One region of the Cytobacillus spartinae genome, then DNA from elsewhere that is predicted to be linked to it. Evidence: predicted binding sites of a transcription regulator. Region 1 holds the regulator's gene; the other holds the start of a gene.
The links. Region 1 encodes LexA, which represses DNA repair genes until DNA is damaged. Its sites were predicted from a motif close to CGAACATATGTTCG; they were not measured.

Region 1 (4,283 bases):
TGAAATTCAACATGGACTTCGGGTTGGAGGAAAAGTCATCCAGCATGGAGAATCAATTGAAATAAGTTTTGAAAAGCCTGGAGAATACTTTGGCAATTGCTCAGAGTTATGTGGTGCAGGCCACGCTTTAATGGCGTTAAAGATAATTGTAGAATAAGAAGGCATTTCGACAATTTTAAGTCGAAGTGCCTTTTATATATGTCTCAAATACTCTAATTAGGATGGATCTGATGAGGTTGAATTCTTCCAAGCATTAAAAATATATCTAGCATCCGAAGTTAGCCAGCTCTGTGCTTCTTGTTTTTCAAGTAGAGCAAGGTGCTCTGAAAAAATTTTGCGTGCATACTGAAAATGTGAATCTTTCACATAAGAGTTAATTACATTCAATACTTGTTTATCAGTATAAGACAAATGGACAATAGTCCCGTTTTCCTGCTCTTCTTTAATGATTTTAATAAATTGCTGTGCACTAGAATTTAATAAGTGATAGTTTTTAGATTCTGTTAAACGCTTCCATTCACTTACAATTAGAGGTCTAGCCTTTGCATATTTATGGTCTTTGCACATGGTATTAACGAGCCGTATAACACTTTCAACCTTCATCTTAATAACTCCTTGTGGATAGGTGTTTATACCTATAAATTTTAATAGAGTTAACACTATGTGGTCAATACAAATAGAACTGGATATCACGAAAACTTCACATTTTTTTCAAATAATTACTGTTAAGGAAGGATTATCGCAATTAAAGTCGAATTTTGTAAAGTGTTCAATAAGGAGTGGGACTTCTTTACTTTATCGTGCCCAGGAATTGAAGCGAAACTAAACTAGGGACTCATTTACAGCTGGTGCTTGTCATAGAATTTGCAACAAATTGAAAAAGTGATAGAGGGGAAAGTCATGCGGTTAACAACATTGGAGAAATGTGAAGTTGGGGTTAAATTAGGCAAATCCATTTATAACGAAAACGGCCATATTCTCTTAGCAAAAGGTACATCATTAACAGATCCATTAATTACTAGACTAAAAACACTAAATATCTTTACAGTTTACATAGAAGATGATGCATCCGAAGGGATAGAAATAATAGATGTTATCCCTGAAGAACTTCGAATAGAAGCAGTGAATGTAATAACAGATGGGTTAGATTCTATTGCGGGTTTGAATTCTAGCAAGAATAATATTCAAGGAATGTTTAAGACTGGAAGAGCCATTAGGAGCTTTCAGAAAATTTTTCGTGATATACATAGTGTACTTTCAAACAATAGAACAGCATTAAATTTGTTAGCATCAACGAAAGTGCATGATAGTTATGTTTACTCCCATAGCTTGAATGTATCCATTTATGTGTGTCAATTAGCAATAGAAAATGGGTGGCCATTGAAGAATATCGAAGAGGTAGGTCTTGGTGCTATGTTGCACGATGTTGGTAAAATGTTTATTTCACCTGATATTCTCAATAAACATGGAAGCTTAACAGCGGAGGAATACGAGCATGTAAAAACACATGCGGAATTAGGGTTTGGCCTTCTTAAAAAAATTCATGAAATTCCACTACCTGTTGCCCATTGTGCACTTCAGCATCATGAAAGAATCGATGGGAAAGGATACCCGAGAGGTTTAACAGGAGACAAGATTCATCACTACTCAAAAATATTAAGTGTTGCAGACGTATTTGATGCAGTAACGAATCATCGAACATATCGACGGGCTATTTTGCCTCACAAAGGTCTAGAATTACTTTATGCGGGAAGTGGTACTCAATTTGACAGTAAACAAATTGAGTTATTTAGGGGTTGTATTGCTGTCTACCCACCAGGTCTAACGGTGAAGTTAAACGATGGGCGAACAGGAATCGTCTCAAAATATAATTTTAATGCTGTGGGTCGACCAGAGCTAAGGATTATTAAAGATGAGTATGGTGAAGAAGTACAACCTTATGATATTGATTTATCGTCACATCAAAATTTGACTCTAGAAATTATAGAAGCAGATACTCTATTAAATTAAAATAAAGCCAGCGAATAGGACCGGTTCTCCTCGCTGGCTTTTTTGTTATTAGTGTATATGGCGATAAACACCGATTACTTTTCCGAGAATAGAAACATGACGCAAAATAATTGGCTCTAATGTGGAGTTTTCGGGTTGAAGTCTAATATAATCTTTTTCTTTAAAGAATCTTTTTACAGTAGCTTCGTCCTCTTCGGTCATTGCTACAACAATATCACCGTTATTTGCAGTTTGTTGCTGACGAACGATCACATAATCTCCGTCTAGGATTCCAGCTTCAATCATACTGTCTCCCATTATTTCTAGCATAAATACTTGATCATCAGACGGAGCAAGCCTCTCCGGTAGAGGAAAATATTCTTCAACGTTTTCAATGGCTGTAATAGGTAGTCCTGCAGTTACCTTACCAATTACAGGGACGTTGACCACATTATATTTAGGAATGTGGGATTCTTCCTCCAAATCTAATACCTCAATCGCTCTAGGCTTTGTTGGGTCCCTTCGAATTAGCCCTTTGCTTTCTAATCTTGCCAAATGACCATGAACGGTTGAGCTTGATGCTAGGCCAACTGCTTCACCGATCTCTCTAACAGAAGGTGGATACCCCTTGAGTTTCACTTCTTCTTTTATAAATGCAAGAATATCCTGCTGGCGTTTTGATAGTTTTGCCATAATTTACGCACCTCATATGGTTAATCTTGCATTAATTATAGCATGTATTACCATTGTATACAAACATAAGTTCGAATTTTTGTTGACACCAAACAAATGTTCCTAGTATAATCAGAATATAAATCGAACATACATTCTTAGTTAGAGGTGTCTTTATGAAAAAATTATGGAATCAATACTCATATACTATTATTCTTGTAATATTAAGTTTTACTGTTACATTCGTTCTGTTGGGAAATGAAAAGAAAGAACTAAAAGATGAATTTGTTGAAATTACGGTTGAAGAGGGAGATTCTCTATGGAGTATATCGAAGGAATTTTCAAGTTATCACGAATTGAGTCCTGGAGAATTTATTAATTGGGTAAAACAAAACAACCAATTAAGTGGAAGTCATTTATATGTAGGCGAAAAGATTATGATCCCCGTTTTAACAGAAGAGCTACAGTTTTCTAAACAAATTGCAAGCTCATATAATGAACAACTAGATTGAGGAGATTAAATGAAAGCGATTATATATTGTCGAGTTAGTACGAACAAAGATAGTCAAGAATCTTCACTTCAGAGACAAGAGGAAGAACTATTACTACTAGCTAAAAATAGAAACTTTAATGTAGTGTCAGTGATCAAGGAGAAGGCAAGCGGATATGAAATGGAAAGGGACGGAATACTTGAGCTATTATCTCTTATTAAGGATGATTCAATAGAGGCCGTTTTGATTCAGGATGAAACGAGAATTGGTCGTGGGAATACGAAAATTGCCATTATTCATTGCATATTAAAAGAACGGGTAAAACTTTATAGCATTTCTCATAACGGTGAATTAGAACTTTCAGATTCGGATTCAATGGTTCTGCAGATTGTTGGAATGGTAGAAGAGTATCAGAGAAAGTTACATAATATTAAAATCAAGAGAGGCGTGAACCGAGCGATAGCAAAAGGGTATAAACCCGAGAAAAACTTAAAGAATCAAGGTATATCAGCGGGCAGAGAAAGAATCGATGTACCAATTAGTGAGATTGTTAGGTTGCGTAATAACGATTTGACCTTTGCTGAGATTGCTGCCACGTTAAGAGGATTTGGCTACGAAATTTCTAAAGCGACTGCACATAGAAGGTATAAGGAGCACATAGAATCATTACAGGATTAGTAGGCTCTTTTCTTGTCAAACGATAAAGTTTTTAGTAATATGACTTTAATCAAAGATAGACTTGACACAAAGGAGCCTGATTATGCTACCTAAACATAAAATAGCTAGGATAAATGAGTTAGCCAATAAGGCAAAGACCTCAAAATTAACTGAAGAAGAGGCAAAGGAACAGTCGACATTAAGGCGAGAGTACTTACAAACATTTCGTTCTTCCATGTTAGATACTTTGCAAGGTGTAACATTTATAGATCCGAATGGAGACGATGTAACACCGGAGAAACTTAAAAAATTGAAAAATAAAAAGGATCTACATTAAATAGGTCAATCAAGGAATGCAAAATTTGTATTCCTTCTTTTGCATTTATAATAGGAATATTGTGTTAGAGGATGCAGTATATAGTAATTTTTCTAATATAGTCACATTCAATTGTATAAAAAAATTGAGGACTATTA
Region 2 (4,283 bases), on a different contig from region 1:
GAAATACCAACACTTTTCCCCTTCTTTTAGTGATTGTTTCAAAGAAACTTTTTTTAAATAAAACTAGAGTATTTTACTAGAATCACTTGACTTGTATACATGTATACATTATAATTATAGTTGTAGAGAGGTTAAGAAAATTCTAGGAGGTCTTCAAAATGACATTAGAAAAAATTTATGAAATCACAGCTATTAAACAGGAAAAAAGAAAGACTACAAAAGGTTTTGACCCAGAGCGATTAGTGATACGTAGCCCAGAAGATGCTTACCATATTGCTAATAAATTCATCGGGGATTATGCAAGAGAGGTATTCTTAGTCTTATTACTAAATACTAAGAATAAAGTGATTGCAGCGCATATCGCACATATTGGCTCTTTAAATGCTAGTATCGTTTCTCCAAGAGAGGTTTTCCAATGCGCCATATTAAACAACGCTGCTTCAATTATCGTCTCACATCAGCATCCTTCAGGAGACCCCTTAGAATCGAGAGAAGACCTAGAAGTGACAAAGAGACTCGTTAAGAGTGGTGAGATATTAGGAATTCACGTTTTAGACCATATCATATGTGGGGATAATCGTTTTGTTTCTTTAAAGGAGAAGGGCCATATTTAAGGCCTTTTCTCACCTCCCAGCTTCCTTAATCGTCAGCTGGGAGAGTTTTTCTTGAAGATCCTTTCTAGTAGCTAAATATACTTGCATTCCCTTTAGTATACATGTATACTAAAGATATTAATTACGGAGGTGCTCACTATGTCTAATTTTTCAAAAGGGTACAATACAGAACAGTTAATAATGGAAAAAGAGATTATTCAGGCTCTTAGAAATTATGAAGCTGAGTATGGTACTGATGCCCTAAATGAGCTTATTGAAAAATCAAAAAATGAACAAGCATAAACTTCGAGCGTAAAGAGTATTAGATGTTTATTCTTTTTTAACTAATTAGTAGAGGGTGGCGTGGTATTAATAAAAAGTATTTGGTGGGATCATTGCTTTTTGTGGTTGTGTTTGCGTATTTCTATTTAAACGGCCATACAACTATTTATAAGGTTTTATTTTATCCCTTTATGTTTGGGATGAATATAGCCATATTCAGTAAGGTCTTAGAGTTAGAGAAATTTACACCAAGATGGACACTGGCTTGTTATTCAATGGTTTTCTTTACAGTTGCGCTTGTCTATAATTTTATGAAAGATTTTGTGTATTAAATTATTTACATGGGAGGTAGTTATGAACGAAAAACACATTGTTTTCTCAGAAAATAATGATAGAGCATATGGGAAAGAGAAGGATTTTAATAATGCAGATGAATTTGAAAAAACAGTCCAAGAGCAACATCCTGAGGAATTTTGTCTTATAGAGAATATTAGAATTGAAGCTTGTATTAGTACATTAGAAGGCATTAGTTCCGAAACTCTTATTCCTCTTTCTAATACGGATATCCAGATAGAGAATTATTTTGTCGCAGAAATTAGTGAAATCGGGATTGCCGGAGTTGAAAAACTGTAATTTCCATATGCGTTAAAGAAAGGGCGTTGGTTATGTTTTCTTTTTTAAAGAGAAAGAAAGAAGAGAGTTTTGATAAAGTAAGAATGCCTATTAAGCATGAAGAATTAATGGCGTATCTGGGCTTACCTGAAGATGAATTAATTATGCAATCTCCTGTATTGGAAGTTTTTCTGGACGATCAAGACCTGGTTTCCCCGTTGTATGCTGGAAAAACGAAAACGTTCTTCTTTATTGCAAGGGGAGAAAAAATGTATAAACACGTTAAAGAAAAGGGGTTTGCTCCCCATAATGGCCATGCTGCTTATATGCTTCATTACTTCAATAAGCAGGACCTAGACAAGAAAATTCAGTATCTATTGAAAAATGACCATTCTATGCCTAAAGTATAGAAGTAAAGAGGTGTTAGGGATTTCCTAAACCTCTTCTTCGTATACAAGAAAAACATCTACAACTTCTTCAATAGGAATATCAAAGTAATCACTGAATCTATTTACTATACGAATAGTCCGACTTGACTCTTTAAATAAATGAATTTTTCCGATTGCTAAATTATTTCTGTTATTTTCAAAATAGACAACTTTAACTTCAAGCCCATGTTCCATACTTTCACAAATGATTTGATTAATATGTTCTAATTGTTGTTCATCCAGGCTAGGTTTTGTTTGATAATTCTGTTCTACCTCAATTTGCTTTAACATTGACCTAAGTTCAGGGGGAAGTAGAGCTGGCATAAATTTTATAATTCCTCTATCTCTTATAGACACTTTTTTAACCTCTTTCATAAGAACGTTTGTTCTTATTATATACTTATCCTAAACATGCTTAAAGAAACAATTTGAATGTTTACGTGTATACTATATACGATAAAAAGCAACTTAATCACTAAAAGGGTGTTTTTAAGTGCATTTAACCTTTTAAATAACCTTTACTATAGGAAAAGGAGTATGAAAATGTTTGCTAAATTAAATATGTCTATAGTGAATAATTCGAGGGTATCTAAAGCTTCTGATCAGTTTTTGATTGAAATTGATAATTTTAAAAAGATGCAAGAACGCTCTGAACTAGACTTTAAATATTTTCACAACAAACTAATGAAAAAGTCTGAAACTGAGCTAACTTCTATTGCGAACAAGGTACTACATGAAACTCTAGTAACAATTAGAAGAATAGGGGAAACCACCCCATCGCACTTTAACAACCTAATCATATCAACACTAGCAGACTTAACACATAATATACCGGAACCTATTAACGATAAAAATCTACTATGCTGGGACTTAGCTGTATTCCTTTGTTTTAAACAAAACTTAAATAAAAATCCTGCTTTGTATGACAATAAACATCCATTATTTAACCTGCTGTTCTTAGCAAAATTAGATTTAGACCTTGAATAATAAAAATAGTTGAACTTACTTTTTATTTGAAAAAAAGATGTACAGACTAACGTAAGTTTATGTGCACGCCTTGTGAAATTAATTTTGTACAATGTCGTCCAGGAAAGTGAGGAGTTACTAATGAAAGATGAATCTATTGATCCTATAGAGGGCTTTCTTAATTCTGCTGTAATTTACGGAATGCAAATGACCAAACCAGATACTTATAGTGTGTTAAATAAAAGCGAGCAAGCCTTTGTTCATCATCTATTAGGTTTTTTTAGTGAATACAATGATAATCAGATGGCAGATATGCTGAATAATTTGCTCAAGAGTTCTAGAGATATGATTCTAGATAAGTATGCAAGACGTAAACCAATTACAGAACAAGACGTAACTTTTGCAAACAATCTTGAGACTTTATTAACTAAACTTAAAGAGAATACTTGATAAAGTGATAGAAAAGCATGTTTAAATAAAACATGCTTTTTTACTTTCTATTTATATTTTGTAAGGTGTTTTCACAATCCATTGATCGTTTTTATATTTCTCCTTCAAGTCCTCAATACTAACTCGTAAACGAAGATCCGAACAAGCTCTTTTTACTAAAAACCACACTCCATGACGTAAAGGTGCAGCTGACATGTAATGAGAGAATCCTTTTTTTAATATCAACTTTGTGGGTTCGTCTGGGAGAGTGTGATTTTGGGTTCCGTATATTATATTCTCTATTTTCGCTAAATTATCTAAGAAGTAATCTCCAAAGACAGGGGCTGATACTTTTCTGTTTTCTAAACCCAACGAAATAGCTGAGTCATAAATTTTCCCATCCAACTCAACCCAGGAATGATCAAATCGAAGTGAACCTATTTCTACCTCACCTAAACAGAGTGTTGCTTCATATCCTAATTCTTTAAGAATTATATATAGGATAGATGAAGATAAATGACACGCACCAGGATTGTCCTTGTTTTGTCTGAAGACTGTAAAGTACGCATCTATCAATTTGTTATCATCAGTTACCTTAAAAGCATGTTCTCTATACTGAGAAATATCCATGTTATCACCTCAAATTAAATTATAAAGGTTTTTGTAAGAAAGAAACATTTTGATTTTTTTAGTGTACATAAAGGTACTCCTTTAGAGACGTGGAGAATATAAGTGAAAAACCTGTCTATTTATTTGTTTTTTAGACCTTTTTGAACGTCTCTAAAATATTACACCTTTTTGCACGTATAGTGTATAGTAAAGCTACAATAAGATGAAGGAGTGGCTTTATGGCATCCATAAGTTTTGGTTATATTCGTGTATCAACAAAAGAACAAAAACTAGACAGGCAGTATGAAGCACTTTTACCTTATGTGACAGACGAAAAGTTCATATATAGTGACAAAGCTAGTGG

Region 2: a site for LexA is predicted at 2,292-2,305, ahead of ACFYKX_RS25420 (YolD-like family protein). Genes of this name have one in related genera too.

What each region holds. Positions count from the first base shown of each region.
Region 1 covers NZ_JBIACK010000001.1:200,492-204,774, forward strand. The annotation lists gene ACFYKX_RS00940 (hypothetical protein) at 1-157, shown strand, start outside; gene ACFYKX_RS00945 (hypothetical protein) at 217-603, opposite strand; gene ACFYKX_RS00950 (HD-GYP domain-containing protein) at 901-2,010, shown strand; gene lexA (transcriptional repressor LexA) at 2,059-2,682, opposite strand; gene yneA (cell division suppressor protein YneA) at 2,838-3,173, shown strand; gene ACFYKX_RS00965 (YneB family resolvase-like protein) at 3,183-3,830, shown strand; gene ACFYKX_RS00970 (DUF896 domain-containing protein) at 3,913-4,146, shown strand.
Region 2 covers NZ_JBIACK010000021.1:21,193-25,475, reverse strand. The annotation lists gene ACFYKX_RS25440 (JAB domain-containing protein) at 159-614, shown strand; gene ACFYKX_RS25435 (hypothetical protein) at 753-896, shown strand; gene ACFYKX_RS25430 (hypothetical protein) at 1,230-1,508, shown strand; gene ACFYKX_RS25425 (hypothetical protein) at 1,541-1,897, shown strand; gene ACFYKX_RS25420 (YolD-like family protein) at 1,922-2,272, opposite strand; gene ACFYKX_RS25415 (hypothetical protein) at 2,459-2,902, shown strand; gene ACFYKX_RS25410 (hypothetical protein) at 3,023-3,331, shown strand; gene ACFYKX_RS25405 (hypothetical protein) at 3,383-3,940, opposite strand; gene ACFYKX_RS25400 (recombinase family protein) at 4,159-4,283, shown strand, end outside.